2 regions of the Blautia sp. KLE_1732_HM_1032 genome follow, and region 1 is predicted to be linked to the other one. Evidence: riboswitches for the same ligand, from Rfam matches in the RefSeq annotation. Region 1 holds a riboswitch; the other holds the start of a gene.

Region 1 (16,531 bases):
TTCCAGGATATAGGGACTCACCGAAGCAGAATATCCGAACCAGTCTACATATTTTTCCCGTGCCATCTCATCAAAGATCAGTGTGAACTGGTGAAAAAAGGTAGTAAATCGTACTACATTCACATAATCATGGGAATCCAGAAATCTGCGGAGGCGATCCATGGAATGTGCACGTGTTGCGGGCTGACGCACATCAAAAGTGATCTGAGGCTCTACATCCTTCCAGTCATTGACAACTGCATTGTACATATGTACCGGATCCCACATGATATATGCAAGAAAGCTTACCGTATACTCATGAAACTCTTTCGCCGGCCTGATCACAACATTTCCGTTTTCTTCATCGTATGACCATTCCTCTGTACTGACAGCTTCCCCTGTAGTCCGGTCAATGACTTCCCACCATCTTCTGATATCATCTCTTGTATTCACAGCCAGCATATCCGGATACAGATGATCCATCAGATGGATCTCCAGAGTATCCGACACTGCCGTGTGAAAAGATGTCATGATATACATCTGCTGGATTTCTTCCGGATGGGCCTTTGCCCAGGCATTGTCCTTTCTGGTGGTATAATAGGTTGCATAAATCTTTGCGCCGGTTTTCTTCAGTTCTGCTGGAAATTCCGTTCCGTCACAGTCACGGATGGCATCTGCACCCCACTCATCCAGCATTTTCAGTGTCTCCGGAATCACATCCAGATCTGTCGGAATAGTCACTCTTCCTTTTGTTTCGCTCATCGCTTTACCTCCATTGTAAAAACCCCTGTTTTTTATTTCTGATATTTTTTCACGATCGTCTGCATAGTATCCCATTTCTGTTCCATATCTGCCACCAGCTTAAACTGTGTGCGGCAGCGGTCCAGATTATGTTCTTCCCGGTCGATCTTAAAATAATGATCTCCTTCCAGATAATCGGTAAGAAAGCGAATGCCGCATTCATAAGTCATCACCTTAGCTCCCATGGGAAGCATCTCGATCTCTTTTGCACTGAGCTTATCTCCACAGCTTTCCAGAAAGCCTTTTACATAGATTTCATAGAGCTCCATATCACAGGAAACTTTGCTTAAATCTTTCTCATCCTCCAATGCAGTGCTGGCCCCGAAACGAATGGAATCTCCAAAATCATTCATAGCAAGTCCCGGCATAACCGTGTCCAGGTCCACTACACAGATTCCCCTTCCTGTTTCCAGGTCGATCATAACGTTATTCAGCTTCGTATCGTTGTGTGTTACCCGAAGGGGCACCTCACCTTTTGCCAGAAGCTCACCGAATACATTTGCCAGATACTCATGCTGAAACGCAAATGCGATCTCTGCTTTTACGGATGCGGCACGATGACAGCTGTCCTTCTCTATGGCATTTTTCAAAGTCTGAAAACGTTTCTTTGTATCATGGAAATCCTTTATCGTTTCATGCAGAGTCTCTGCCGGGTAATCTGCTAGCATTTCCTGGAATTTTCCAAATGCAACTGCACTTTCATAAAAATCCTCCGGTTTTTCTGCCAGATCATAGCTTACTGCATCGGTAATAAAAATATAAGCTCTCCAGCATTCTCCGTTTTCATCTGTCAGGAATGCCTTCCCGTCCTTTGTCGGAATCAGGTTCAGAACCTCCCGTTCCGGATCTCCTCCCTTCTGAAGAACTTTCTTTTTCAGATGCCCGGTGACTCCGGCAATGTTCTCCATCAGTTCTTCCGGTTTCTGAAAGATCTCCCGATTGATCTTCTGAAGGATCACCTTAATGGACCCCATCTCTCCGATCCGATATCTAAGCATATAGGTTTCGTTGATATGCCCGCTTCCGCAGGGGCCGCAGGAAACCAGTTCTCCGGTAAATGCAAACTGATCCGCTATTCTTTTTATCTCTTCTTTTGGTGTACCTGCCATTTTACCTTCTCTTTCCCAGACAGCAGTAAAAAGCATACCGTCCGAAAACAAATATGCTTTATACTTTTTGCTGTGTTTTTTACTGTGATTATTTTTTCCGCTTTAAAATCCTGGTGGCAAGCGGAGCAATATTTTCATCTGTTGATCCGTAGAGAACTTCGTAATCCCCCGAGACAGAAACTGTTTCTGTCTTTTCTCCGAAGTTCTGGATAAACAGATATTCCGTATCCTCATTTTCTCTGGTTGTCACAGAAATACCTTCCGGTATAAATGTAAGCGGCATCTTCACGCCTGCTTCCTCTGCTGCCCTTCCCAGAAAGTCCTCATAAAAGGCTGCTTCCATATCTGCCGCCACATAATAAACATGGCCCTTTCCGTATTTCTTGTGAGTCAGTACCGGATACCCCTGATAGAAATCCCTTCCATAACGCAGCAGTACTTCCGCATCGGAAACCTTTGCAAGCTCACAGAGATTTTTGCAGGTATAGCTTTCTGTAATTCTGAGATGATTTCCTGTTTCCGGGATACCTACGTTTTCTTCCCAGTCATAAAGTGCATCGATCTCTTCCGTACGGATACCAGCTGCTTCCATCAGTCCGTGAGGGGTTCCCTCCAGATAGCATTTATCTGTTTCATCTACAAGTCCGGACCAGTAGGAAATTACCAAAGTACCACCGTTTTTTGCAAAAGTGCGAAGCTTTTCGGCATATCCATGATAAAACATGTAGGCCATCGGTGCCGTTACCAAACGGTACCGGGACAGCTCATGTTCCATATTGATGATATCTGTATTATAGCCTTTTCTTCGGAGAGCACGATACTGTTTCAGTACAGTTTCCTGATAATGCATATCCTCGTTTCGAGGTCCCTGCGCATCCTTCAGCGCCCAGTCATTTTCCCGGTCATAGAGAACAGCCACCGGAGACTTCGTCACGCTTCCAGCAGTTTCCCGGATCTGCTCCAACGCTTCTCCTACCTCTGTCACTTCGCGGAAAATACGAGTATCATCCCCACCGTAGTGATCGATCACCGCACCATGGAATTTCTCAGAGGCTCCCTGGCTCTGACGAAGCTGGAAATACAGAACACTGTCTGAACCATGAGCAACTGCCTGCAGAGAGGCAGCCAGATGTATTCCTGGTTTTTTCAGCTTGTTGATAGGCTTCCAGTTGGTCGCAGAGGGACAGGATTCCATCAGAAGAAACGGTGCTTTCTTGATGCTTCGCATAAGATCATGCTGCATGGCTCCGTCCAACGCTGTGGTATAATTGTCTTTTTTATGCCAGCTTGGATAATTATCCCAGGATGCAATATCCATAACATCCTTAAATTTTTTATAGTCCAGTCCGTTGTAGTCATACATCAGATTGGCGGTTGCCGGAAGCTCGGAACCACCTGCACGGATCGCAGAAATCTCATGCTTCATAAAATCCACAGTCCTGTCTGTAACAAAACGTTTCCAGTCCAAGGTAAGTGCATGAAGAGCATTTTCCCCCTTTGGCGAAGGACTTTCGATCTGATCAAAGCTGTTATAGGTATGGCTCCAGAACGTTGTGCACCAGCTGGAATTTAAATTTTCGATGGTCCCGTATTTTTCTTTCAGCCATTCCCGGAATTTTTCCCGGCACAGAGGACAGTGGCATTCTCCGCCATATTCATTGGAAATATGCCACAAAAGCACTGCGGGATGTTTTCCGAAACGTTCAGAAAGCTTCTTATTAATATTGTAGACTTTTTCCCTGTATACTGGAGAAGTATAACAGTGATTATGTCTTCCACCGAAAAATCTTCTCGTGCGATCCGGATCCATGCGAAGAACTTCTTCATATTTATCTGCCATCCATTTCGGTCTTGCTCCGGATGGTGTGGAAAGTATCGTATAAATTCCTTCTTTATACAGATTATCGATCACTTCTTCCAGCCAGTCAAAGTTATATCTTCCCTCTTCTGGCTCCAGCACTGCCCAGGAAAACATTCCCATGGAAACGGTATTGATATGGGCTTTTTTGAAATATTCGATATCTTTTTTCAGAATATCCGGTCTGTCCAGCCACTGCTCAGGGTTGTAATCGCCACCGTGCAGATAATGGTCATATCTGATCTGCTCTGCCATTTTTTTATCTCCTTATGATTTGATTCGCATCAAGCGGACAAAAGCATCCGCTTTGCTACGAAGCTTTATACCAGACAACTGCTCTGGTCAAGAAAAGGATCCTGCATAATTCAGTTAAAGCATATTATACAATATACCTAAAGATTTCAGCAGCATCCTTTTTGTTTTAAAATTATTTTACAGCTCCAGTAATGCCCTCTGCGAACTGTTTCTGTAATACGAAGAATACGATCATGGTCGGAATGGAACAGAATAATACGCCGCACATCAGCATGCCGTAATCCGTTACATATCCTGTGATCAGATTGGCGATCAACATCGGCATGGTCATCGCCTTATTATCTGTCATGATTACCTTCGGCCACAGATAGGAATTCCATGCATTCATAAATGTGATAACTGCTGCCGCCGCATAAGTAGATTTCATAGTCGGGATAAACATCTGGAAAAAGATCCTTACCTCGCTTAATCCGTCAATCCGTGCTGCCTCAATGATATCGATAGGAAATGCTCTGGCATTCTGACGGAACATCATGATCATAAATGGTGTGGAAATGATCGGAAGGATAAAACCTACCGCTGTATTTAAGAGTCCGGCTTTTGAAAACATCTTAAATAAAGGAACCATCGTTGCAACCTGCGGAACCATCATTGCAAGAAGCAGGGTGGAAAACAGTCTGTCTTTCCATCTGTCATGATATACCTCAAAGCCATAACCTGCGATAGAACAGATCAGAAGGCAGATCACTGTAGTAAGAACTGCATAAAACAGAGAGTTTCCAAGAGCTCTCCACAGCGGCTGCTGTGCAGTCAGGTTTTTAAAGTTCTGCATAAAATATGTACCCGGAAGGATACGGCCTCTGGATACATCTGTGGATGTATTGGTTGCCGCAGAGATCATCCAGTACAGTGGAAATACAGAGATAAATGATACGATGATCAGAAAAATATATGTAGGGATCAATCTTCTCTGAATTGCGGATTTATTCTTTTTCTCAGTCACGTGTATCACCTACTTTCAAATTGATAAAGGCCAGGATCGCTACCATGATAAATATGATAAATGACATTGCTGCCGCATATCCGAAGTTTGGCACGTTGATGAAGCATGTATTATAAACATAATGGGACATTGTGATGGTTGAGTTCGCCGGGCCACCTTTTGTCAGGTTGACAGACTCATCAAACAACTGCAGTGTACCATTGATCGACATAATAAATGTCATGATAATTGTCGGTTTCAGAAGTGGTACGGTAATTTTCCAGAAGGTCTTCCAGCCATTGGCACCATCGATCTTTGCTGCCTCGTATACAGAATATTCAATATTCTGAAGACCTGCCAGATAGAACACCATGTTATATCCTGTCCATCTCCAGATCAGTGCGATGATGATCACGATCTTTGCACTTGTGGAGTTACCCAGGAAGTTATAGCCAGTTGTTAAAATTCCAAGTTTGATCAGGATGCTGTTGATCAGACCGTCTGTTGCAAACATAGAACGGAAGATCAGAGAATAAGATACAAGAGATGTTGCACATGGAAGAAATACACATGTACGGAAAAAGCCTTTAAATTTCAGATCCTTGTTATTCAGAAGCTGTGCAAGCAGGATCGCAAGGACCAGCATGATCGGTACCTGAATAATAAGATACAGGAAAGTATTGACGATGGACTGCTGGAATACCTTATCCATCATGATACGTTTATAGTTACTGAAGATCGGATCCGCAAACCTCATGTTTGCTCCGGCACCTGTCTGTAAAGAAATGATAAATGCGCGGATCATCGGATAAAAACTCATGACAGCGATCATAATGGTTGCCGGTGCCAGAAAGATCCAGCCGGCCGCTCTTTGTTTCGCTACCAGAGACATGCCACTTTTTTTGGAATTCACAGGAACTCCTCCTTTCAAACATCTAAACCTTTACATAAGACAAGGGACTGCATGCAGTCCCCTGCCCTGTATTTCATTAATATTTCAGCTTTACTCTGTCATCTTGAATGCCAGTGTATCCTGTGCTTCCTGAAGTGCAGATTCTTTATCTGCGCCGTTTACAATATTAACAACAGCTGTGTTGATGCACTCTCTTGCCTCATAGTGGTACGGAGTTTTTGTAAATTCCGGAATGTGTGAAGAGTACTCTACAATTGTTGAGAAGATCGGCTGGTTATTGAAGAACTCGCTTGGCTCATTGTAAACCTCAGACTCACCAGCCGGCAGGTAGCAGGAAATTGCACCTGTTTCCGGAAGGATTGCATCATAGAAGTCTGTGCTGGAACCAAATGTGCTTGCAAGGAAGTCCTCAGCAAGCTCTACATTCTTGCAGTTGGATGTAATGTACCAGGAAGATCCGCCATTGTTTGCATAGTTTGTAGCTGTATCAACGCCGTCAACTTTCGGCATTGTTGTGATCTGCCACAGACCCTTCTGATCCTCTGTTCCCATCAGTGTAGCTGTGATCCAGTTACCGTTAACGATACCGGCAGCCTCTCCGCCTGTGATTGTGGAGATGTACTCATCCCAGTTATTTACTAATTTAACAACATTGTTCTTTACAAGATCCACATAAAGATCTACGCATTTCTCTGCTACATCGTTGCCAACGATATAAGCCTCTCCGTCATCATTTACGAAGTTTGCTCCACAGGACTGGATCATCATCATCAGAGTATCGCCACCTGTTGCTTCACTTGTAAGGAGATATTTACCTGTTTTTTCGTGAACGTCTTTTCCGATCTCCATGAATTTGCTCCATGTGATATCTGTAAGATCATCAATGGTATATCCTGCTTCTTCCAGGATATCTGTACGATAGCAGGCAATTGTTGCACCGTTATCAAACGGAACTCCGTAATGTGTGTCATCTACCATGGAGTAGGACTGTTTCAGTTTTCCGAAATCATCCCAGTTGATATCCATATCCTTCAGATCTGTAAAAGCATCCGGATAACTCTTCAGATATTTCTGATAGCTGTTGTCCTGCATCAGAACGATGTCCGGAAGTGTGCTGTAATCTCCGGCGTTTGCTGCTGTTGTAAGTTTGGTCTGGCAGTCATCAGAAGATGTCTCAACTACATCAACCTTGAATCCTTCGTGATCCTTTGCATACTGCTCACCTGCAATATTCATAGCCTTGATGTTGAAGTTCTGATCCCATGCCCATACAGTCAGGGTGTTATCGTCATCACCTTTTGCATATACTGCTGTAGTAGTTGCAGCAAAAGACATTGCCATGATACCTGTCATTAATACTGCGAGTAATTTTTTCTTCATTTACTTTTCCTCCTTTATTAAGCATTTCCCGTTTGCTTATGAATAGATTATAGCATCCGTATTTCCTCTATAGTTTGCAGAATTGTTCATATAATGTGCAATTTCAACCATTTTATTGATTGTGCACTATTGTCACGCTATATTTTTACAAAAAATATGCACTTTGAGGATTTTTTCTTTTTACATTCGTCAGGATGCCCAAAAAAGCCTTCTTTTTTGACATTGTGCGAACATTTTTTGTCAAAAAAGAAGGTTTTTGTTTCTATTTCATAAAATTTTATGTTGTTTTTCATACATATTTCACAAACATTTCTGCATATTATGCAAAATAAACCCTTTCAGGAAACTGCGTTTTCATCGTATGCAGCATTTCCTCTGTCAGATCCAGAAGAAGTTTTATTTTACGTCCATCTTCCTGAATGATCATGGTATAGTAAGGCACATCATCTTCATAAGAGGTATAATCGTATTTTTTCAGTTTCTCCGTTCCGGTATTCTTTTTATATTTTGCCACTTTTTCATGATAGTGAGGTGCTGTCACTTCCATCTCCTCAAGCTTCAGCACGTGAGCTGTTTTACGATATTTTTTACCATAGATCACATCTATGGTCAGTTGTCCGTTTTCCATGGTATATTCATAGTCTCTCTGGCTGAATATGTCATAAGCAAAGTAAAGCAGCGCCAGAAGAAATCCCGGAAGCATGAATGCCTGAGAGATCGTGATACCCATCAGTACAAAAATTGCCGCAAAGATCACCATTACTTTTCTGAGAGCTCCTGACATATGTTTCTTTTTTCTGGAGACCTGCTCCACAATCCTGTAATCGTACATTTCTTACCTCTTTCTATCTGCCTGATCCGCATACAGTCTGATATTTCTATTCTGTCGTGACAGATCCACAGATCTGGTTTTGTTGTTTTACCAGCCTTCCTCTGAATGGATGTCAAACTTAAGAAGCTGCTGTTCATAGTTCTCCGGACGTTTTCTCCACTCCAGAGGTGTCATTCCCGTAACCTGACGAAAATTCCGGTTAAATGTGGAATTGGTGGTAAAACCACACTTATGTGCTATATCTGCAATTGGCTGATCTGTTTTTTTCAGATAATCACAGGCCGCCTGGATACGGATCGTATTAATGTATTCCAGCGGGCTCATCTTCATATAAGTCGTAAATATCCGGCGCAAATGAGTTTCACTGATATGACAGTATTCTGCCAGTTCGTCAATACGAAGATCCTCCATGTAATGATCAGAAATATAATCCTGGAACCTGGAGATCATATCCATGACTTTTCCTCTGCCTTCGCTGCAACGTTCTTCGCTTGAATCCCGGTTTATCCTTGCGATTTCCACAAGAAGCGATGCCAAAACTCCCTTAGCTTCTTCCAGATAAAATTCCTCTCCATCCCGCATGATATCCAGGATCTTAAGGATCTTACCTGCCATGGATCGGTTTTCTTTTTCATTCAGAAAAAGCGATCTGGAGTTGATCCGCTGAACGATTTTTTCTTTTTTTACCGAATTATTAATAAATTTATCCAGGAATCCTTCTACATCAATAAAAAGATACTCCCAGCGGCTGATAGTTCCAATATCACTGTTTGTGGTATGTGGATAATTGGATGGGATCACCGTAAAATCCCGGTCATGAAACTGTACCTTATCCTCTCCAAGTATCATAAATCCCTGTCCTTCATAGCAGAATCCGATTTCCAGATAATTATGAAAATGGAGATAATCGATATCGTTCCCATAATTCTGAACCCACTTCTGTCCAAGCAATGCAAGGATGGGGCTCCCCTCCGGCATCTTATAATATCGAAGCTCCATTTTGGGTTTTCGTTTTTTTGCCACAAATATTCCTCCGTATGTTTTCTGTTCCAATATTTACTGATCTTTCTGTTATATTACAGCCATACATAAAAAAAAGCAACCTGCAGGATAACAATACTTGATAACTCTTGTTTCTGCAGATTGCAATTTTTATATCAGCTATTTACTTTTTATCTGTTTATTCCTCATCCAGGTAATATCTTCCATATGCATCTGCCGCTTTGATTGCTGCAAATACAGTTTCCGGTGTAACTTCAAATGGCATGTTGTGAAGTGTATCATTCTCCGCACATGCAGTTGTGGCAACTTCCATAAGCTGCTCATCCGTTACCTTCCCAGCTCCAAGCTCTGCCAGAGTAACAGGAAGTCCTACTTCTATGCACCATAAGATGATCTCTTCCAGATCTTCCTGGGGAATATTCTCCAGTACCAGCTGTGTGATGGTTCCGAATGCAACTTTTTCTCCATGATACATATGATGGCATTCTTCCAGTACAGTAAATCCGTTATGGATCGCATGTGCACCTGCAAGTCCTGCACTTTCAAAACCAATTCCAGAAAGAAGTGTATTAGCCTCAATCACTTTCTCAACTGCCGGTGTGCATACTCCTGCTTCCAGAGCTATCTTAGCTTTTACGCCCTCATCCATCAAGGTATTAAAACAAAGTTCAGCCAGTGCCATGGCAGCCTCTGTTGTCTTACCTCCTGCACAGGAAGTTGCTCCGCTTCTCTTGCATGCCCTTGCCTCAAAATATGTTGCCAGTGCATCTCCCATACCAGCCACAGTAAGACGAACCGGCGATTTGGTGATGATATCTGTATCCATCAGAACAAGATTCGGATTCGCCGGAAGAAACAGATATTTTTCAAAAACTCCTTCTTCTGTATAAATAACAGACAAAGCACTGCAAGGGGCATCTGTAGATGCGATCGTCGGACAGATAAATACCGGTGTTCCCGCATAGTATGCAACTGCCTTCGCTGTATCAAAGATCTTTCCTCCACCAATACCAATAGTAAGATCACACTGCTCATCTTTTACGATCTTTACCAGACGATCAATCTCACTGTTACAGCATTCTCCGTTAAAATAATCAAAAACCACCTCACAGGTACTCTCAGCAAAGCTCTCTTCGATCGTTTTACCGATTCTTTTATATCCGCCTTTACTGATCAGAACCAACGCTTTTTTTCCGCTCTTTGCAGCATAAGTTCCAAGATTCTTCATTTCTCCCGCACCCTGTAAATATTTGGACGGACTGATTAAAATTTTTGCCATTTTATACTTCCTTTCTTTGTTTTCAGAAGTCAGCCTCCGCATCCGGCTTTTGTATTTATATTATAATTGCTGTATTTTTTTATTGCAAGGAGTATTTGAGGATTTATGCAGCATCACCTGAGTTACTGTTACTGTTCACTCTGTTCCTAGTAATATACTTTGTGATCACATGAAAATCAGTTACAGCCAGCTTTCCAGAACATCATTCAGCTTATTCATATCCAGCGGTTTCGCGATATGTCCATTCATGCCTGTATTTTTGGCCAGCTGTACATCTTCTGCAAAAGCATTGGCAGTCATGGCAACAATAGGCAATTTTCCCTTTTCACCCGGAAGGCTCCTGATTGCTGCAGTTGCCTCATAACCATTCATGACAGGCATTTGGATATCCATAAAAACAAGATCATACAATCCTTCCGGAGAAGCTTCCACTTTTTCAACTGCAATTTTCCCATTTTCTGCCGTTTCCACTTTTGCACCTGTCATCTGTAAAATTTCACCAGCAATTTCTCTGTTCAACTCATTATCCTCAACCAGCAGAATCCTTTTTCCCGTGTAGTCTGATTCTGACAGCTTCTCCAGATAATTTCTTGCTATTTTTTCTTTTCTTCCTGAAGTAAACTGCCGCAGTGTTGCCGTCAGCCGGGAACGGAACAGCGGTTTTGCAATAAAAGCATCTATACCTGCAGCCTTTGCTTCTTCTTCAATTTCGCTGAATTCATAGGATGTCAGTACAATGATGGGGATCTCTTTTCCTATCCGCTTCCGGATCTGTCTGGCTGTTTCTATGCCATCCATATCCGGCATCTTCCAGTCTAAAATAACAGCAAAGTAATCATCTTTCAACTCATGCCGTGCATAACAGCGCTCAACCGCTTCCCTGCCAGAGAGAACCCATTCACCCATAATACCGATTTCCTTTAATGTTGCAACTGTACTTTCACAGCATGTCCTATCATCATCCACAACCAGGACCGGCAGATTCATCAGATCTCTGTCCTGTTCTTTTTCTTTTTCCTGAAGCTCCAGATAAATTGTTACTGTGATTTTAGTTCCCTTGTGCAAGGTACTGTCCACTTTAATAGTGCCATTCATCAGGTTCACAATATTTCTGCTGATTGCCATTCCCAGACCAGTTCCCTGGACTCTGGTTGTCCGGTGGTCATCCGCGCGGCTGAACGGCTCAAACATGATTTTCTGGAATTCCGGTGACATACCGATCCCATTATCCTCAATCGTAAATTCATAGCATCCAAGTTCTGAAAATCCATTTGGCTTTTCCTCTATGGAAAAAATAATATTCCCGCCATCCGGTGTATACTTGATCGCATTACTCATCAGATTCACAAATACCTGCTGAATCCTCAAGCTGTCACCACAGACAGCCTCATGTTCAATATGATTGATGTGTATATCAAAATTATGTTTATGTTCATCAAGCACCGGTTTCGTAAGTGTAATAAGATTATCTACCAGCTCTGACAGATTGAAATCTTCCTGTGCCAGTGTCATTTTTCCACTTTCAATACGTGCCATATCCAATACTTCATTGATCAGCCCCAGCAGATGGCGGCTTGATTCTGTGATCTTGCCGAGGCATTCAATGACTCTGTCCTGGCTCTCAACATTTGCTCCTGCGATTGCTGTCAGACCCACAATCGCATTCATTGGTGTCCGGATATCATGGGACATATTGGAAAGGAATTCTGTTTTCGCACGATTTGCATTTTCTGCGGACCGGTAAGCCTCCTTCAGTGCCTGACGGGATTCAATCTCTGCTTTCTTCTCCTGTGTCACATCCATGGATGCCAGCAATACCTTTTCCAGCTTTCCATTCTTCCATTCCAAGGGAATATAAGAAGCGATTTTATAAGTCTTTTCATCCAGGCTGCAATACTCAAACTTATAAATATCATTTTCACTTTTCAGTTTTTTCCGAATATTATCCGGGGCTATCAGGATATCTATAGCTTCCAATGGTTCCAGTGTCTTATATTTTTCAAGAACCTGCATCTGAAAATCATGATAAAATCCCAGAGGTTTATATATCATCTGTCCATTCAGATTGTAGAATTCATATCTGTCATTTTCCAGATCACAGACAACAAAGCGGTCAACCAGACGCACTATGCTCTGGATCAGCTGCTCCATGGAAGCATTATCCGCTACCATCTGCAGATGCCGTGTGCTCTCTACCTTTGCCTCTGTGATATCACGCAGAAAGATCATGGCATATTCTGAATCCTCTATTTCACCACGTATGACCACATTGCGGACCCATCGTTCTTCTCCATTCAGAGTGATACGGCACTCTAAAGCCAATTCGGTTTCCAGCCCCTTCAGCCTTTCTGCAATATAACCACGGTCGTAAAAAGAGGATACCGCCTTCTTATCTGTCTCCACAACATAGGAATCCACAAAATGCCGGATCAATTCATCCCACGTATGACTCTGTTCAAAGACGGTCATCAGGGACGGTTCAACCTTAAAGGTATCAAAAGTATTCGCTTCCAGATTCACATAATACTCGCACAAATCTGCTTTCGTAAAAGCCCGGTGGAAAGCAGCAGATTTTTGTGCCTGCATGATTTCTTTTTTCTCCCCATCAATGTTAATAAAAATCCCGGCAATCCTGCTGGCAGAACCATCCAGACGGCGTATTACTTCTGCCGATGCCCGAAACCACTGGTATTGATTATCCTTCATTCTCATACGATACTCTACCTGGTATTTTATCTGGTTCGTCTTATCCTTAATTGCCGCCTGAAGCTGCACCATTACTCTTTCTTTATCCTGTGGATGCAGAAGATCTGACCAGGATTCCAGTTTATTCGGAAAGTCCAGGGTGTCATGATAGCCAAGCATTTTTCGAAATTCATGACTCCAGTTTGCATTCACAATCTCACTGTTTTCGTCACAGTCAAAATACCAGAAGCCGGAATAGATAGCCTCATTGAGCAGTGCCAGATTTACATGATCCCAGTTGACCTGTACGGACATAACCCATATCTGTCTGCCCGCCTCATCTGTCGCATCCTCTTTACAAAGCCGTACATTATTCACTGTACCGTCTGCTGCAAGGATCTGTGCTTCCCCTGTTCCGTGAAGCTGCAAAAAACGGTCTCGCTCCAGTACATCTTCCTCGTCATAAAAGAAATTTCTCAATGAGCCTTTTGTCTGTTCCATGAAAGTATCGAATGTATATCCTGTACTATGCAACAGCAGATTATCCACAGACAAAATAGACAGGTTTTGGTCATAAGATCCTGTCATTATACCTACCCCGCCATTATTTTCCAGTGTTTTCTGTACGGCCTGTGACATGGCCTGTGTCTGCCCCGTTACAGTCTCACCTAATGAATATATTTTGTCTTCATAATTTTTCATTTTATAAAAGTCCTCTCTCCGTCTTATGCCTTCTTCATCCTGCTTTTATCTGTATACAGAAAACCTGTCCCTGCTAGTTTTGTTACCCATTTTTGCATACAAAAAGGACATCTGCCAAAATCTGCCAGTGTCCCTACTATATTCTTTAAAATCACACATCTATATAGTATAAAAGGTATCGGAATCTCTCCTGTTCAAACATCTTTTCCATATATTATGATGATATGGAAACAGTGGCAACCGGCTGACATGGTCAAACTTTCTGACTTTAGTCCCTTCTGGCTTTGCGACCCTGCCTTTCAACAGGTTTGCCTTTAAAATAATTTTCATTTTTTCCAAAAATAAAATACCATGTGGTTTTTCTTACGTCAATAATATTTTGGTGGAAAATTTACATATATTTTAACCGAATCAAGTAACTCCCCTGTGGAGGTTGCGAAAAGCAATAAGCTGTGGGTGAGGACCTGCTTGTATCAGGAAGAGTTCAAGCTCAATGTCATCAACTGAATATCTTTATCCGATAATGACTTACTATTTCATTTGACATGAGCGCACAACCTTTATTGAAGTCCCAAAATGAATGATTTGCATATCTATGTATTAAAACTTTGCTATCGCAGAACTTAATTCTACTATGATGACAATTAAAAATTGTATAATTTATTCCTCCTTTCCAACTTTTTTATATATTATAAAATAATCACCATCCTTATCACAAGCCATCTCTTTTGAAATCGTTAAATTATTTTCTCCCACCCATCTGCCATTTATCATGTCTCTTAATACTCCACACAGCCTGCCGCAGTGTATTACTGCGGCCATGCTGATGACACGGATGGGACACCTTATGCTTATGAAATATAATACAGGATCCCATCAATGGATATTCCGGATTATGTATATACCACATATGTCTGGTATTCCGGGACATGATGGTCACATCCCGATCATCCATATAAATAATCTCAAAATACCCCAAATCCAGACATTCAAGATCTTCCCTGCCAAACACCTGCTGCCTCCTTTCCAAAATACCCTTCCAGTGCCTTCTCCAGGATCTCCTGCACTGCTCCGGCATCCGTCTGTGCAAAATACTTCTCATACAATTCCACCGGCAGTTTCGCAGACACACTCTGCGGCTTCTTCCGTTCTTTACCCACCAGCACACTCTCAATTCCTTCTTTTGTAATCTCCTTTCCCATCTTCCGCAGTTCCAATGCCTGCTTCGATTTCAGTTTCTTTCCCTCAGCCTCTGCCACCTGCTGGATCAGCTTCTGCATCTTCACATTCAGATAAGACAAATCCACAGCGGCCACCATTGCCAGCGTCCCCTTATCCACAGCATCCTTAAGCTCCGGAATCAGCCGGTCCAGCCGCATGTATCTGGCAATATTTCTTCCAGTCATTCCTTATTCCTCACCAAGTCCATCACGGTTTTTCTGTGACTTGTGGACATTGTGTCCACAGGTTTCTTCCAGAGCCTCGATTTCCTGCCGGATATCATTCCGTTTCCCCTGGCTGCTTATCTTCTCATAACGTGCCACCAACACTGCTGTCTTTTCTGATGGAAGCAGTTCCGCAAAGGATCTCTGCAACAGGTTTGTCTCGATCAAATATACATAAGCATCCTCATCAAACAGATCCGTCTTCACTATCGCCGGTACCTCTGTCAATCCTGCTATCTTTGCCGCATTGGTTCTGTTATGCCCTGCAAGCATCTCATACCCCCTTGCAGCCTTCCTCACAATCACCGGATTCAGCACACCATACTCCCTAATGCTCTGTACCATGTCTTCCAGGCGATCTCCCTCATACAGCTGGAATAGATGATCATGAAACGGATGGATTTCCTCAACAGGAATAGAAACAATCCCATTCACAGGTGTTGGCGTATTCTTCACCGGATCCTCAGCAAGAAGATCCAGTGCGTCCTGAAATACTTTTCTTTTTGGCGCATTAGCTTTCATCCCCAGTCACCTCCTCTGCCAGATTCCGGTATGCTTTACAAGCCTTATTCTCCGGTGCGTACTCCAGAAGCGGCTCACTATAATAAATTGATTCTCCCACCTTTACTGTGTTTGGTATGATGCTCTTAAAAATCCGGATCTGTCCATCAAAAGTATCCGTCAACTGTTCTGTGATTACCTTACAGAGATTTGTTCTGGCATCACACATAGTCAGTAAGATCCCTGCAATCTGCAGGCGGTCATTCAGTCTGCTTCTGACTTTCTTCACTGTCCGGATAAAATCCTGCAATCCCATCATTGCCAGAAGCTGCGGATTGACAGCAATAATCACCTCATCAGCCGCCGTCAGTGTGTTAATCGTCAATGTTCCGAGCGATGGACAGATGTCTACAATAATATAGTCATACAGTCCTCTCAGTGGCTCCAGAATGCCGGCCAGCATCTTCTCTGAACCCATTTCCATCCGCAGCTTACTGTCCACTGCCGAAAGCATCATGGATGATGGAATAAAGTCCACACCGTTTCTGCTCTGAATAAATTCTGATGGATCCGGCATTTCCTCATCTTCCAGCCGATTCATCATCAGATGTCCAATCGTCACCGGTACAGCCGCAGGATTTTCTACTCCGAAGCAGGTTGTCAGATTTGCCTAGCTGTCAAAATCAACAGCCAGAACCCTTTTTCCCATCTCAGCCAGTGAATAAGCCAGGTTCCAGGAGTTGGCATTCTTGCCAACTCCCCCTTTAAATGATCCGCACATAATAATCCTTGCCATACCCTCTCCCCC
Region 2 (16,531 bases), 360 kb from region 1:
CTGAAGAGTTTCCGCGTTCCGGAAATGGCACATATCCTGGAAGAACAGATGAAAGATCCCAATGCAGATCTGAACACGTTTATGGAACGCATGACAGCAATGGTTGATGCAGAGTGGCAGGCACGGGCAGATAAACGCTTTAATCGTCTGATGAAAAAAGCACATCTGCGATACCCGGCGGCAGATCTTGATGAAACCATTTACCGTCCAGAACGTCAGCTTGATACCCAGACAATAGAACGTCTGAGTACCTGCCATTGGATAGAAGAAGGAAAAAATCTCATTGTAACAGGTTCTTCTGCCAGTGGAAAAACGTATCTGATCAATGCTTTTTGCATAACTGCAATGAAGCAGTCCAAGAGTGTAAAGTATATAAAAGCGAACACACTTATGAGTGAAATGGAACAGGCACGCATCAAATCCACAAATCTGGATTACCTGAATAAACTGACCAAGCTGGATCTGCTTGTGATCGATGATTTCGGCCTTATAGATCTCGATCTTGATAAATGCCGGGATCTTTTTGAAGTCCTTGACACCAGGGATGGAAGAAAATCAACTGTAGTCATCTCACAGTTTCCAGTCAGTACATGGTTTGATATGTTTGCTGATAATACCTACGCTGATGCGTGCCTTACACGAATCACAGATAAACATCATACATATCGTCTGGAGATGAACGGTATAAATATGCGTGAAACAGAATGATATCATCTAGCGGTACTTCGTACCGTTAAAAATGGAATAGCAGTTCCGCAGTAGCGGAACTGGCATTCCGTTTAAGCATAATTTGCACATTAATTATCTCTGTAAGTATTTGATCAAAAACAAATTCTTTTAACCACGGTGTAAATTCTACAAAAAAATTTATAATACTCATTATTTGACAGCTCCTTTTATAAAAAAAGAGAATTTTCTATACTACTATTTGTATATGAAAATCCTCTTTTGTAAAATCGTCTATTATTTAATCTTTATTCTACGTTCTCAAACATTTCTGCCAATGTCATAGAAATATTTGGGAAATCTCTTAGTGTTATCACTGTATCAGCATTGTAGTGGTCTTCATCTGGATCATCTTGGAGAATACAGCTATCCTTTAACTCATATTTGCCATCTTCGAGATAGTAAATCTGTACGGCTCTTTCTTTTGGCGAAACAATCCAATATTCTGATATACCTGCATTTTGATAAATTTCTTTTTTTACGGTCATATCCCTTAATGCAGTTGCAGGACTAAGAGTTTCCACGATGAATCTAGGTGTTCCAGTATAAGAACCACCTTTCAAATGCTTGCGATCACAAACGATCATTACATCAGGGATTACATAATCATTATTCTCTTGTGGATGATATTTATAATCCAGATTCTCCATAAAGGGTAAACACAAGCTGCCTTTTAATCCTGCCTTTATGATGGAATAAATATTACCGTCAACAATTCCATGCTGATAATTCGGTGATGGTGACATATTATAGATTACACCATTAATTTTCTCTTCTTTTCTATATTCCTCTTTAAGTAATGGCATATTATCACCTCCAAGTGAGTTTGGTTATATGTACATTATAATATAGATCATGTCTGTTCAGCAACCTGTTTTTTGATTCTGACAAAGCAGATATAAATATCATCACAGCAGCAGTCGTGTTATACTCATTTCTTTACAATATATTAATGAAATAACCATCAAATTTCAATGCAAATGCTTTAAGGGTAAAGTTGTTAGGGTAGATGGTTTCCGTCCAGAATTTAAGTCTATATATAAGGATTTCTGGCATAGAATTGATTCTGTGAGGGGTTGAATCTATAACTAAATCTAGCTCATATATATTTCTTTATCATAAAGCAAAGGTATCAGAAATATTTTTTATTGTTTTTTAATATAATTATTCTTGACTTTTTATTTATGTGATCTATAATGTATAGCACAATATTTTCGTTTAGGAGGTCATATCATATGTCAAGATTATCTGCCAAAATGCCTGATGGACGCACAATTTACGGCGCTGCTGCTCAACAACATATCATAAAGGACGATGGTGGTTGGGATGAACATCATCGTAAATTTGCAGAACGTGTTGCTGACATTGCAATGCGAGAACTTGAAAAAGAAAACCGCGCAAGAAATTTTACTGTAATTGATGGTAAAAAAGTCGGATAAATTTCTTTTAAGACTGTCGTGTTAAACTCTCTTACTAACCGGCAGTCTTTTTAAATTTGTTCACAGAATGACTACCTTAGTATTTTTGTGAACTGATAAGCGTTTCCTTTTTGGGAAACGGTTTCAGAATTATAACTAATTTGATTTTCTGAAAGTGATATGATAGCGTTCCCAGATTTGGGAACGGTTATATATACTAATTCTCTTTCTTTCCAGTTAATTCTTTATATCCTGCGTTGATACTCTTTTCACCTGAAAGAACTTCTTGCTTTAGTTTCTCGTTGTCGGAATCTAATATTTTCTTTCCTTTGGAATATGTATCAGTTGATACACCTGCTGTTTCTGCTAATTTAGCACGCACATCAATTTTACTTTTAGAATCGACAGTTGTTGAAGAAATCTGCGAAAACTGTTCATTCTTATTATTCTCATTATTTTGTCTTGCTATCATCATTGCATTTTGTTTATTCTCTTTCGCCTGTTTTTCATATATAGGTCTATATTTTTCTGTAATGGCGATTTTCTGAATGAATATATAAGGGTAGGGTCTGCTAGAACCTCACCCAGTATAGAATGATTTGTTTAACATTCTGGCAAAATGCCGTAAAATTGTCATCTGGTGACAATTATTATAAACAGGAATAATAATGTATTGATGTTGCAGCAGGGATAATGTTGGTGTTTTATGTGGTATATATTGTATGTAATTGGTTTTTGATGTGCTATATGTTGTATATTATTCATGTTGTATATACTATATATTGTGTAGTGTCACTCTCTCATAACCCAAAAATATTTTAATCACGAACAACAATCCTTGATATTTACTTTGATTATCAAACTATTTCTTATAAACTGAAAACTCCCAGATAGCCTTATAAATCAAGGCTTTTCAGCACTTTTCTCATTTTCCTGCATTATACCAAAATCATGAAAAATAGTTCGTATTTAATTTCGTTCTTCGTTGTATTTTCAACGTATATAGTTTTTTCACCTTATTAATTCCTACTATTTTACCAGGAATTAGTTCATAATCCCTTGCTATTACTGACTATCCTCGAAGTTTACACAATATTCCACAACTATATACCATATGATTCCGAAAAACCCTTGTGTTTATTGAATATCCTAGGATTCTCGAACACCATATACAGCAAAACTATTCCCTGTAATACCGCCAAATATTACAAAGAATAGTTTATTTCATACTAAATCACTATGTTTTATATTTTCCGTTCCTATATCTTAAGATTTCCCAATCCCTTTATTTATATTTTCCTATGCAAATAATACTTTTTCCATCTCATTACGGAAATAATTTCTGCAAACAGTATACAGCTTTTCATTACTCTGAGTAGTAATCTCTGTATTTTCTTCATGTGAACAAAAGCTATCAATATCTTTCCAATAAAGAGTTGTAACAATATTGTACTTGCACAGATTCTGTGTTTCTTTTATATTATATATCTTGCTCATTTTTACCAGAAGAAACACTTCTTCAGTCTTAATCTGATACCGCTGTACCAAATCATGCACCAGGACTTCAACTTGCTCTTTAATCTCATATGGAAGTATTGTTCTTCGTTCAGGTGCAAAAAGATTAAGCGTGATAATTTTAGGAGAGTCACGGGAATAGTCAAATTCTCCCGTTGACCAATTTAATTCTCCTGTTAAAAGATCAAAATCTTTTACAGTATACAACCGCTACACCTCCATCTTTTACTTAAGAATGAACTGTTTCAATGAGTCATAGGCATAAATTTTACAGGATTTATATAATAATCCAGAACCTTTTACGTTATGAATCTCCATTGTATGTTTTAAATTACAAGTTTCACCATTCATTTTCTTAACAGTGACGCACAGGATGTAGTAGATTTCCGTTTTAGGTTTCCGCTTGCTGTTACGATCAAATACCTTTTGCAACTCTACATTAATGGTTACATCTGTGCATGGATTGTGTTCTACATCTATATACTTTTTTAACAGTGTTAAAATAGCTTTCTTCATATCGTTTGAAATACTTACTTTCCTGTTTGGATGAAACATATCTAAGCGAATGATTGCCTTATTAGTTTTAAAATCTTCACCCTCGGATTTTACCAACCAGTTAAAAGCTGGCTCCTTCTTTAACTCGTTAAATTTTGGATATTTTACTGCCATTTCTTATAATCCTCCTGTTGTCTATATTTCAGGGAGAACACACAAGCATTCTCCCATATGTATATACTTCTCTTCTTATTTCTGTTTCTTCTTCAATAATTTGCTATCGTCAAACCATTTCATAGGCTTACCACAGAACTGTACTTTAGGTTGCATGATAGTACTGTTTCCAATATTACGGATAATTCCGTTTTTAGATGTAACAGCAAACGTTCCTGTTACTTTTGTATTCTCCAAACCTTTACGCATTTTCTGCTCATCCATACGTTTCTCCCTTCTCTTAATATCCAAACAATAACCAGTGTGCAATCATTCCCAGAGGAAAGCCAACCATGAGAATGAAAAAAGCAACATACTGTAATGCTGTATTCAGTTTCTGCTTAATTGTCTTTTTGAGTGCTTTCTTGAATCTATATTCCCACTGGTCATAGGTCATCACTGTTTCTGTTTTTCTCATGATTTCTGTCCTCCTTGCCCGTCATGCCGATAGCACAGCGAATGTAATTTATAATGTAAGCATCAGTTTTAAATACTGATATGCAAGTTTACGGGCTTCAAAGTCGATTCTTTCAAGATACTCCTGCACCTGTTGAGAACCACATTCAAGATACATAAGCTTGTCTTCAAGTGATAAACTATGCATAGCTTTCTCAACTACAGGATTTACAAGAGCCTTAAAAGCATCTCTCAGCAGTGCTATAAACTCCTGCTTTGTAGGAATCTGATCCGCAGCCATGTAGATTGGCTCAATGAAAGTTGTATACTCTGTAAATGAGATATACTGTTCTGTGAAATTGCTGTGTTCAATAAACTCTGAATACATCATTATGTATGTCCTCCTGTTCTTTTGACTACCTCCCACCCTGTAAGAGTGGGAACGCTCATAGCTTAAAGCCCTGTTTATAGTGGCTATGACCACTTTATAAGATCGTGTTAATCAGTTCCAGATTCTTCAGTAATTGTTGCCGAGTTGCTTCGTACTGATCCGCAGCTGCATTCATATTCTTATGAATCGTTCTGATCTCAGCAGACTGTTTATTGTGATCCGGTTTGTTCTTGCGCTTAAAGATGTTTAACATCATGTTGTCCTTTCTCCGGTTAACCTCCACCGGAAGGATCAGCTTCTTATTTAACGTATAATCTGCGGTACTGGCTAACTCTCTGATACTCTGCAAGGTTACCAAGATCCGCTTCCAATCTTTTTGTATCAACTGTCCGGCGCTCACAGGTGGAAATCTTTACTGTGAAGTCGTTACCGGTTTCGGAAAGCTTCTCATTGGAATCGAGATAACCGATGATCTCACGTTCCACAGCTTTTAATTCTTCGTCAAGCTGTTCTTTCATAGCTTTCAGTCCTCTGTAATCTGCTACAACCTTCTCAAGTTCGTTCATTGTTCTACACATATGTTTTATCCTCCTGTGAATTGATCTCTTATGTTGCAACCCTTGAATCATCTTCCTGACTATTTGCTTGACCACTGCGAAGCATCACAGGTATATGGTTTCAAGTATTGGAAGCTTTCGGCTATCCGGTTGCTTGTGTGTTGCTGTTGTTTTGTTGTTGAGATTATAGTACACTATTTCATGTACTTTGTAAATTGGTAAAGTACACAAAATAATTTACTTTAATTTAGGTATTTTGTACATCTTTTTGTGTACTTATTTTAGGACATAAAAAAAGAAAGCAACTTATCATTGCTCTCTTTAATCATTTACTATTATAAGAATACTCTATTTTATAATGTAATCATTTTCGCCTTTAAGAATTAACTGCATACCTAAATAATCTGCAATCTTAACAACATCTGCTACTGTAAATGTATCTCTTTGCATCTTATTAGAAAAACTTTGCTTTGTCATACCTAAAATTTCTGCGAGATCTTTTTGATTAATTACTCTACCATTATTTTTATTATCTTCAATTATATCTTTCACAGTTTGTGCAAACATTTATTATCACCGTTCCTTTTACTGTTCAATCACTTCGATATATGAATCATATCATAACTTATTTTACAATTCAATTTATTTTTTGATTTACTTATGTTTGTAAATATAATAGTGTACTTTTAATAATTTTATGTACATATTTTTGTTTACTATGTCAATTTACATAGTACATATTATAGTGTACTATTATCTCATAATAAATCACATGGAGGTAAGGCAAATGGCAAAAGCAAATGTATATGAAATGGTAACAGCAAGAATTATTGCAGAACTGGAAAAAGGTAATATCCCGTGGGAAAAGCCGTGGACTGGCGTGAGATCAGGAGCATTTAACCGGATCAGCAAGAGACCATATAGCTTATTAAATCAGATGCTTCTCCAACATTCCGGTGAATATGCCACATTTAAACAGTGGCAAGAGCTTGGAGGCCATGTCCGCAAAGGTGAGAAATCAGAAATCGTTGTTTTCTGGAAAATCTTTGAAGCAGAAGAAACAAACCCAGAGACAGGCGAGAAAGAAACCAAGAAGATACCTTTATTGAGATATTACAATGTATTTCATATCTCTCAGGTTGAAGGAGTTGAGCCACTTGCATCTGAACAGCTCAACGATGCGATAGAGCCAATTGAAGAAGCAGATAAGATCATCACAGACTATATCAATAGAGAACATTTGAACTTCACAGAATGTAAAAGCAATAGAGCATATTACAGGCCATCAGATGATAGTGTAGTCGTACCACTTAAAGAACAGTATAAGAACATCAACGAATATTACAGCACAATATTTCATGAGCTGACACACAGCACCGGACACAAGAATAGGTTAAACAGATTACAGACCGGAGCTGTTGCAGCTTTCGGATCAGAGACTTACAGCAAGGAAGAGTTGGTTGCAGAAATCGGAAGCGCATCTCTCATGAATCTATTAGGAATTGAAACGCCTAAGACATTCCGTAACAGTGCAGCGTATATCCAGAGTTGGTTGAAGGTTCTCAAGAACGACAACAAATTTATAGTATCAGCAAGTAGCAAAGCAGAAAAGGCAGTTAATTTCATCATTGGTGAAGCGTAAAAAAATAGGCTAAGAGAACCCAGCGTGATTCTCCTAGCCTTTATTTTTTGTTATGATCCAGTTTGCTTATTCGGGGATATTGTTCTATGTCCTGTCTGTAAAACGCCGTTGTCTCTCTGCTGCCTGTGTCTATTCTTATAAGCTATATGGGGCGGTCTGATTTCTCCGTGCTATCTGATATATAAATTAGAATGTTACGGGCTTATTATATTCTGGCAGTCGATGGATCAAAATATGGATTGTAGATTGTATACACTTTTTTCTAGTGGTATCGTGCTATCTTGATGTCTGGTTCTGATTGCCTGAATGATAATAGGATACAGAAACGGTATACCCCGGGTGGTTTACATTTCAGAGAAAAGAGCTTGTGTCTGTATGGGGTGGATGTGTTCCATTTTCATGATATGAGTAAATTTCGAAGTGGTTCGAACCACTATCAAGCTCTCTTATATAAAATTCAATTTCAAGAAAAACAGATATCTGTAGTTGCTACATCTGTATTAAAGGCAACATCTAAAATAGTTACTTTTAAAAACTCATATTCCCAAGAACAATAAATTCCATAATTAGGATCATCTTGATAAGAATCATAATCCTTTCCAAGCATTTTTTTTACATTAGAAATACAAAATTCTTGCCGATCATCCGGTTGCTTATCAAATGAAAAGGAAATCTCATCCAACAAATAGTCCGCTTCTGTATTTTCTTTTTTGAAATAGATATTTAAAAATCCTCTTTGGTCAAATAAAGTAATGTCATTTAAGGTATATTTAATAGAATATTCCCCATTAAAATTTGGCGAATCTGGCTCATAAGTTTCTAAATTAGCTAAATTTACACCTGTATATTTTTCAAAATATTCTCTATCCTTATTTTTGCAAGCAAGTAAATTGGATATCATGATAGTATCTTTGGAATCTGGGTCTATAAAATATTGTGCTATATTTTTTCGATTATTTTCATATTCGCTTTGATCTGTTTCAACTATTTCCTTGCTATATTTTTCTTTTGAATTTATATCAAATGTTTCTTGTTCTTCTCTTGAGTTTTCAGAATCCAATATTTCTTGTTCGTTATTATATGTATTTTTATTCGGATTTTTTCTCTGATAAAACGATACTATTATCGCAAGAGAAATACAAATTAATGATACTATTAAAATACATAGTTTAATTTTTTTATCTTTTGCTTCTACTTCTTTGAATTGTTGTTTTTCCTTCTCTCTTTCAGCAAAACGTTTTTCTTTTTCAATTCTTGCTTCTTCTAATATTTTACGAGTCTCTTCTTCTTCCTTTTCTTGTTTGTCATGTGCATTTTGAGCCATCAAAGGAATAAGTTTATCTTGCACAAGATACTTTTTTTGTGCATCTCTACCATTTTCACAGAAAGAACATGTTTCATTTGATATATGATTTACTTTACCGCAGGTACATTCCCAGAAATTTTCTCCTTCTTCATAGTAATAATGAATATACTCTATGTGTGGAAAGTATGTCGATAATTCTTTTCGCATTTCGTCAACAATTATATCTGGTATAGATATTTCTTCTTGCGTAATATATTCACATTCTGTTCCTGTAGAAGCATCCCATATGGTTCCATTCTCAAAAACAACTTTATCCAATTTTACGCTTAACAATCTTGTATCATCAGAAAGATGCAATGGAATTTTATTTCCATACAATTCTCCTGGATTTATTTTCATATCTTGATAAATATACCGTTCTTTTTCTACCTGAATAGGTTCACCTGCTATGTTGAATGCACTCAGATGAACAAAAATTGCTATGATGGATTGTTGTGAACGATTGATGAATTTTATTCGTCCAAGAATGTCCTTATCAACAGAATTTTGTAATAAAGCAACTTCTTCTATACTTATCGGAGAATCAATAATAGCTTTCTTTGGTTTATAACATTGTAATTTCTTAAAGTATTCCATGCACATCACCATTTATAGCCACAATTGTTACATTTGTAGCTATTCCTTATATTACTGCTGAAAATTCCAAACATTGCGCCGCCTACTGCCTTAGCACCTAAGGATATTTTGGTAATATTAGCAGATCCACAAGTAGGACAATGCGGAACATTCTTTGTAGGAGCAGTATATGATGGTGCAGGAGCAGCATATACAACTGTTTTATTTTCTTCTGTTACTGGCACATCTGTAATAACGCCACTCATTTCACCGCAAAAACATTCAACTGGTTCTTTTAATGTATATGTTTTCTTTGATTTATCTAAACTCAGTTCATTCTTTCTGAATTTCATTATCATATTGCACTCTGAACATTCTGCAAATATCCAGTTATCCTCTTCTTTAATATAATTCATATAGTTCTCCTTTGTTATGATTGTGAATGTTCAAATCTCATACATCTAAGTATAAATTTACGCTTTATTTTACAGAAGTCAATATAAGATATAGCGTAATATTATTTAAATCAATTTTCCTCTTGTGATTTATAATAGTAATAGGTTATTGCGTCATCCATTGCATTTTGCCATTCTTCGTCTGTCAACTTACCATTACCATCAACATCGTTGGCAGAGTAAAACGGATCACTTTTATCATAAGAATGTCCTTCTGAATAATCATTATCATAATCTGATGAACTGTAATCATTTGAATCATAAGAAGAACTGTAACTATTTGAATCGTCATCATAATCCGATGAACCATAATCACTGGAATACGAATCACTACTGTAATCTGATGCATTATAACTATTTGAAGATGTTACAGAAGAATCATAAGTATTATCCGATGATTCTCCACAGGCAGTCAACATTCCTATTGATGTTAACATAAGAGTCGATTTAATGAGTAACGGTAAAAATTTTTTGGTATTCATGTCTGTTAATACTTCCTTTTATCTTGTAATTGCTTTATTTAATCCCCAGTCCTTTAGCAACCATATTCACAATTGCATTATCTGTACTGTCTGATTGATTCTCGTCTATAAATTTCTTAATAGCTTCTTTAGTCTTATTTCCCGCAATACCATCAACAGAGCCACAATCATATCCTTTTTGATTTAAAACATCCTGCACAATCTTGATTATGTCTTTGGAAATTGTAACACTATTTCCCGCATTTAATTGTATTACATTAGATGCTGATGCTGTTGTAGTTGTTGTTTGTGAAGTAGAAGCTACGTCTGCTGCTCCACCAGAAAAAGATCCGCCACCAGAACCAGCAGCGCCACCACTAAATTTAAAAGTTCCCATTCCACCAGATGTCGTTGTACTCACCTCAGAAGTAGTTGATGTGTCTGACGTAGCAGCAGAACTACTATAAGGACATACACCGCCATCATGTAAATGTGCAGGATGTCCACCACAATGATAATGATAAGAACCTAAACCACTCACATTTTTATTATCATGGTGTCCTCCACTTGAATCTGTTCTTCCAGAATGTGCCTGTACTGTTCCTGGTACTGTTGAAAAAGCAAGCATTGCTGTCATCGTGTAAATAGAGATTTTCTTAAAAAACTTTTTCATCATACGCTTCTTTCTCCGTAAAATTATTTAAAAAAGACATCACTTCTCCATAAGAAAAAAGCAATGCCTTAATCATCCAAATTGCAACTGGCTGTCATACATTTGCTTAGACCCTATAGTTTTGCGCCGCCAGATTTCTCTGGGTTTGCCGTATTCTATTTCACACTTTTTTCACAATTTCTTATATGCTCCATTATATTCGTCATTGCGAAGATATTCAAGAGTAAAAAGATATTTTATGGTTATTCTATCAAGAAAAAAGAAGGATAACTAATGATTGATTACTCTCCCTTCTGGGAAACGCTCAAAAATTCAAATGAAAATTGGTATACACTGACAAATAAACATCACATGTCACATAGTACCATGCACCGTCTAAAACACAATAAGGATATTTCCATGCGTACTGTTAATGATTTATGCCGTATCCTTAATTGTCAGATACAGGATATTTGTGTGTATGTCCCATCAGATGACGATCAGCCATTATAATCCTTATATTCTATACGTCATAAATTCTATTTTTTCGCTATGAAAATGTAAAAAAATAGGCATACCAAGGATTATTTTCCCTGATATGCCTATAATTATCTCAATATGGCTCTACTCGCACCGTAAGCAGCTTCTCATATATGTATTCTGGTATCTTATCTCTGTATTTTGACACCGTGATCGCAATATCACATTCTTTAAACTTCTTATAATCTGCAAAAGCTTCTTCTATTGTGTCCCGATATGGTAGATCAATTATATCTTCTGTGCCAAAATAAGTAATCTGTCCGTAATATTTATTGATTTTACCATTATATCTTACTCCAAGAGGAAGTACATTGTCTGGTGTTTCCCCATCCTTATAATGCTTTTTGCTGTTAGCAAGCAATGTATTTAATCCTTGTGGCAGAATACAAATTGTCTCTGGAGAATACACCTTACTGCCATTACCAAATAAATCCTTGTCAACTGCCATTGATTCTCCTGGTACTTCGTAATACAACTCTAAATATTGCTTGATGAATAACCGCGAATCATCTTTCCATTCCTGACACATTTCAGCATCATCATAACATTTATGTGCACTCTCACTATTATCTTCTCCCTTGCAACGACTGAAAATAGCACCGTATGCAGCCATAGCTTTACTTCTGGCACTATTGATATATTCTATATATTCCTGCTCATAGCCTAGTTCCTTCCATGTAATCTTACCTGCTTTCAGATTTCTAAAATCCTTATCAGAAACATAGATCAGATTCTTATACCAATTATCCGCAAAGTCACCGTTCTTATGCCACACTTTGAATCTGCCTCTATATTGCTTCAAAAAGCATTTTGCTACTAATTCCTCTGGACTGGTTTCTCTCTTAGTTGTCTCAACTATGATTTTGCCTGTCAGTTTCCCTCTGATTTTTTCTGGTGTTCGCCACACTTCATAGACCGTATAATGGCATTGTCCTTGTTTATGCTCATAGAATTTGTTCTTATTTGGGTTTCTATGGTTATTTACACCTCTTCCGTAATTAGAAATCCAATAGTTTTCTGTCTGCGGTACTCTTACAAATACTTCAAATGCACTGATTAATTTACATTGAATTGGATATTCTACAGGTAACATTTCTGTTTCTGGTATCTCTACCAATTGTTTATTCTCATCAAGAATATACTGCATTTTCATTTCTGTATTAGTTGACTCCATCTTTCTGCAATCCTTTCTCATCTATAATTATTCTTTTTCGGTAACAGTCATATTAACCATTGGACACCACTCAGGAGTTATATCTGGTAAAGTATCTTCACCCAGCTTACCCATATCATCTGACCTATCCTCATGGTCACAATAATATATTCTCTTATTAACAGCGTAACATTTCATATATTTACATTCTTTACATATCATTCGTTTTCTTCTCCTTCTTCGTATCCATCATCTTGATTATTTGCTTCTTCTTTGAGGTAATCTTGATATGATTTACAAGCACGCTTTAACCTCGCACAAGGTTTAAATTTCGGTAAATATCTATCTGGAATCTCATACACATTTTTGCCTGTTCTTTCCATTCCAGAACGTACTGTTTTTTCTTTATAAAGTTTAGGTGCTACAGTGAAAAATCCATTTAATGATAATTTATCCCCATTAGCCAAAATGTCCTCTATTGTACGAAGCATATAGCGGATTGTCCAATAGGTATCCCAGTAATTCCCGCCTAGCTTATCTTTTGATATTTTTTCATATTCGTGCAGTCTATTAGCTTCTCGCAATTTGTCATGTACCATTTTAGTAAATTCTGCTTCATATATTGTTTTGTTCATTGTCATTTCCTCCTTGTTATTGTCTATGAAGTGCTTATTTTTTCAAATATGCTTTATTTCTCCGTTATTTATTTCAAATTTGATAAACCATTTCTCATACTAATTCGCAAACTTTACCTATTATTTTTAAGCACTAAAATAAGCCCACATACCTGTAGTTATACAAGTACATGGACTTATTTAGATGTTTAAAATATTCAGTTGGCAATGTCAGGCATTTACTGTGTGAAATTCCCTATTATACATTTTTAGGTATATGTCATACCCCATTTTTTTTAATTCCGTACCCCATTTTTACTCCATTTTTGTAAAAACTTACGTGAAATTACGGTAACTTACGTGAAGTTATTCGCCCTCGGACTTTTTCGTGTCAAATCCCGGGAAATGGCTCAACCATGCGGGTTTCATATTCCTTAAATTTCCCTGAAATCCGGTGTCCCGTACAGGTCATACGGAGTACTCTGGTATACGTAATAATTCAACCAGTTCGTATACAGGTTGTTGGCATGGGCCCTCCAGGTAAGGAGTGGTTTGTTGTTTGGATCGTCATCTTTGTAATAGTTCTTCGGGATTTCAATAGGCAGACCCTTGGCAAGGTCTCTCTTATATTCGCCATCCAAAGTCACGCGGTCGTATTCCGGATGTCCCATAACAAAGATTTTACGTCCTCCCTCTGCCATTGCAAGGAACAGACCAGCCTCTTCGCTTTCCGCCAGGACCGTAAGGTCTTTGCATGCATGGATATCTGCAATAGGAACTTCTGTGTGTCTGGAATGCGGCGCAAGAAATACATCATCAAAGCCCCGGACCAGAGGGATCTTACGGTTCAGTACCCTGTGCTGGAAAAGTCCGAACATTTTCTTATCCAGAGGTTTTTTCTCCAGGCCATAAAAATGATAAAGACTGGCCTGCGCTGCCCAACAGAGAAAGATCGTGGAAGTCACATGCTTCTCAGTCCAATCCATGATCTCAGTCAGCTCATTCCAGTAATCCACTTCCTCAAAAGGCATCTGCTCCACCGGTGCTCCTGTGATGATCATTCCATCAAATTTACGTTTCTTTATATCGGTGAATGTTTCATAAAACTTGTTCAGATGGCTGAGAGATGTATTCTTGGCTTCATGGCTCTCCACAGCCATAAATGTCACATCCACCTGCAGCGGTGTATTGGAAAGAGAACGCAGAAGCTGCAGCTCTGTTTCTTCTTTCAGCGGCATCAGATTCAGGATCAGAATATGGATCGGACGGATATCCTGGTGCATGGCACGTTTTTCGTCCATTACAAATATATTTTCTCTCTCCAGGATCTCCTTTACCGGAAGATCCCCCTGTGTTTTGATCGGCATTGTTTGCCCTCCTTATATATAAAGCGTCTCTTATAAAGGAGCCGCTCGGCTTTTTTCTTCAGATAAAAAGTATCTCCAGTCTGTACGGCCTTTACTGCACTCCGGCAAGTTTCCGAAAATCTTCTTCTGAAAGGATCGGAATCCCCAGTTCTCTTGCCTTTTTGTTTTTGGATGAATTGGACTGGATGTCGTTATTGATCAGATAATTGGTCTTTTTGGTAACTGAACCGGTAACCTTGCCTCCCAGGGATTCGATCAGCTCTTTGGCCTCACTTCGATTTTCAAAGTGCACCAGACTTCCTGTGATCACAAAATTCATTCCTTCAAAGATCTGTTCCTGTTTGGGACTGTCCTCCTGAATATGAAGAAAGCTCATCAGATGATCCAGGCGGCGATCATTATCCTCATCCCTAAAATAAGCTACCAGATTTCCGGCAATGACCGGCCCGATGGTATCAATATCACTGACCTCTTCCAGACTGGCATGACGTATCCTGTCCAGATCATTGTCAAAATGGCGGCAGATCACTTTTGCATTAGCCAGACCGATATTTGCGATCCCAAGACTGTAGATCACTCTTGGAAGTGTAGTCTCTTTCGCCCGTTCCAGACTTTCCATAAGATTATCATAGGATTTCTGCCCAAAGCCTTCCATTTCCACGATCTCATCTTTATACCGGCTGATCTCAAAAATATCGCCAAAGTCATGGATAAATCCCCTGGCAATAAATTTCTCCAGTGTTGCCTCGGAAAGTCCGTCGATATTCATGGCATCCCTGCTTGTAAAAAGCCCAAAGGATTTGATTTTCTTGGCCGGGCACTCCGGATTGACGCAGAAAAGACATTCCACATCGTTTTCTTTCTTCACTACCGTTTCCTGTCCGCAGGCCGGGCAGGTATGCGGGATCGGTGCATTACCGCTTCCGGTCAGATTTTCCGCGATCTGAGGAATGATCATATTTGCTTTGTATACACGAATGGTATCTCCAATCCCCAGCTTCAGTTCCTTCATGATACTGATGTTATGCACACTGGCCCTGCTCACTGTGGTTCCTTCCAGTTCCACCGGCTCAAAAATTGCTACCGGATTGATCAGTCCGGTCCTGGACGGGCTCCACTCAATCTCCAGAAGTCTCGTATCACGCATCTCATCGGCCCATTTAAATGCCATGGCGTTCCTTGGAAACTTGGCCGTAGTTCCCAGAGATTCTCCGTAAGCAATATCATCATACAATGCCACAAGCCCATCTGACGGAAAATCATTGGTCGTAACTGCTTCCGCAAAGTAATCCATCGCTTCATCCAGAGTTTCAGCTGTGACTTTTCGATATTCCACAACCTCAAAGCCCTGTTCATTCAGCCACCGGAACTGCACCTCCCTGGAATTCCGGAAATCTACGCCTTCCGCACTCACTAAAGAAAAAGCATAAAACCGAACGTTTCTCTTCGCTGTAATTTCGTTATTCAGCTGGCGGACAGAACCACTGCAGAGATTTCTGGGATTTTTGTATTTGGCATCTGCATCTCCGATAGTTTCGTTGATCTTTTCAAAATCCGAATAGGTAATGATGGCTTCTCCGCGAAGTACCAGTCTCCCTTTAAAAGAAATTTTCAGAGGTATGTTCTTAAATACTCTGGCATTATTGGTAATAACCTCTCCCACAATACCATTTCCTCTGGTAACTGCCTTTATAAGCTCTCCGTTTTCATAGGTAAGCACGATCGTTAAGCCATCCAGCTTCCAGGATAAAAGTGTAGGATGTTCCCCGATAAACTCTCTCAAAGCTTCTCTCTCTTTGGTCTTATCCAGAGACAGCATCGGTCTCTCATGTTCCTCCTTGGGGAGCTGCTCCACTGCCTCATATCCTACATTAACGGTTGGACTGTCTGCCAGAACGATCCCTGTTTCTTTCTCCAGTGCGCTCAGAGTGTCGTACAGGGCGTCGTACTCCACGTTGGACATGATCTCCCTGTCTTCCTGATAATAGGCCCTGGACGCTTCCCGGAGCTTTTCT

What was found. Region 1 has a riboswitch for cyclic di-GMP ahead of NQ489_RS12470 (hybrid sensor histidine kinase/response regulator). Riboswitches for the same ligand answer to the same signal wherever they lie in the genome.
Region 2: another riboswitch for cyclic di-GMP. It lies ahead of NQ489_RS10755 (YHYH domain-containing protein); the one in region 1 lies ahead of NQ489_RS12470 (hybrid sensor histidine kinase/response regulator).

What each region holds. Positions count from the first base shown of each region.
Region 1 covers NZ_CP102266.1:2,593,314-2,609,844, forward strand. Annotated here, with positions in the region: gene gnpA (1,3-beta-galactosyl-N-acetylhexosamine phosphorylase) at 1-741, opposite strand, end outside; gene NQ489_RS12430 (phosphotransferase enzyme family protein) at 774-1,889, opposite strand; gene NQ489_RS12435 (beta-galactosidase) at 1,978-4,002, opposite strand; gene NQ489_RS12440 (carbohydrate ABC transporter permease) at 4,175-5,005, opposite strand; gene NQ489_RS12445 (carbohydrate ABC transporter permease) at 4,998-5,897, opposite strand; gene NQ489_RS12450 (ABC transporter substrate-binding protein) at 5,988-7,277, opposite strand; gene NQ489_RS12455 (hypothetical protein) at 7,597-8,109, opposite strand; gene NQ489_RS12460 (helix-turn-helix domain-containing protein) at 8,197-9,132, opposite strand; gene NQ489_RS12465 (glycerol dehydrogenase) at 9,290-10,390, opposite strand; gene NQ489_RS12470 (hybrid sensor histidine kinase/response regulator) at 10,571-13,777, opposite strand; cyclic di-GMP riboswitch class I at 14,010-14,100, opposite strand; gene NQ489_RS12475 (hypothetical protein) at 14,438-14,599, opposite strand; gene NQ489_RS12480 (hypothetical protein) at 14,767-15,183, opposite strand; gene NQ489_RS12485 (ParB N-terminal domain-containing protein) at 15,187-15,744, opposite strand; partial or broken gene NQ489_RS12490 (ParA family protein) at 15,734-16,531, opposite strand, start outside.
Region 2 covers NZ_CP102266.1:2,229,378-2,245,908, forward strand. Annotated here, with positions in the region: gene NQ489_RS10675 (ATP-binding protein) at 1-708, shown strand, start outside; gene NQ489_RS10680 (Uma2 family endonuclease) at 975-1,532, opposite strand; gene NQ489_RS10685 (hypothetical protein) at 1,962-2,165, shown strand; gene NQ489_RS10690 (hypothetical protein) at 2,362-2,619, opposite strand; gene NQ489_RS10695 (hypothetical protein) at 3,444-3,866, opposite strand; gene NQ489_RS10700 (hypothetical protein) at 3,885-4,328, opposite strand; gene NQ489_RS10705 (hypothetical protein) at 4,404-4,592, opposite strand; gene NQ489_RS10710 (hypothetical protein) at 4,609-4,785, opposite strand; gene NQ489_RS10715 (hypothetical protein) at 4,834-5,154, opposite strand; gene NQ489_RS10720 (hypothetical protein) at 5,249-5,503, opposite strand; gene NQ489_RS10725 (hypothetical protein) at 5,454-5,732, opposite strand; gene NQ489_RS10730 (helix-turn-helix domain-containing protein) at 6,060-6,278, opposite strand; gene NQ489_RS10735 (ArdC family protein) at 6,499-7,353, shown strand; gene NQ489_RS10740 (cell envelope integrity protein TolA) at 7,817-9,295, opposite strand; gene NQ489_RS10745 (hypothetical protein) at 9,301-9,690, opposite strand; gene NQ489_RS10750 (hypothetical protein) at 9,801-10,211, opposite strand; gene NQ489_RS10755 (YHYH domain-containing protein) at 10,246-10,827, opposite strand; cyclic di-GMP riboswitch class I at 10,943-11,023, opposite strand; gene NQ489_RS17855 (helix-turn-helix domain-containing protein) at 11,137-11,355, shown strand; gene NQ489_RS10765 (hypothetical protein) at 11,456-12,556, opposite strand; gene NQ489_RS10770 (hypothetical protein) at 12,584-12,757, opposite strand; gene NQ489_RS10775 (HU family DNA-binding protein) at 12,754-13,170, opposite strand; gene metA (homoserine O-acetyltransferase MetA) at 13,584-14,516, opposite strand; gene ligA (NAD-dependent DNA ligase LigA) at 14,608-16,531, opposite strand, start outside.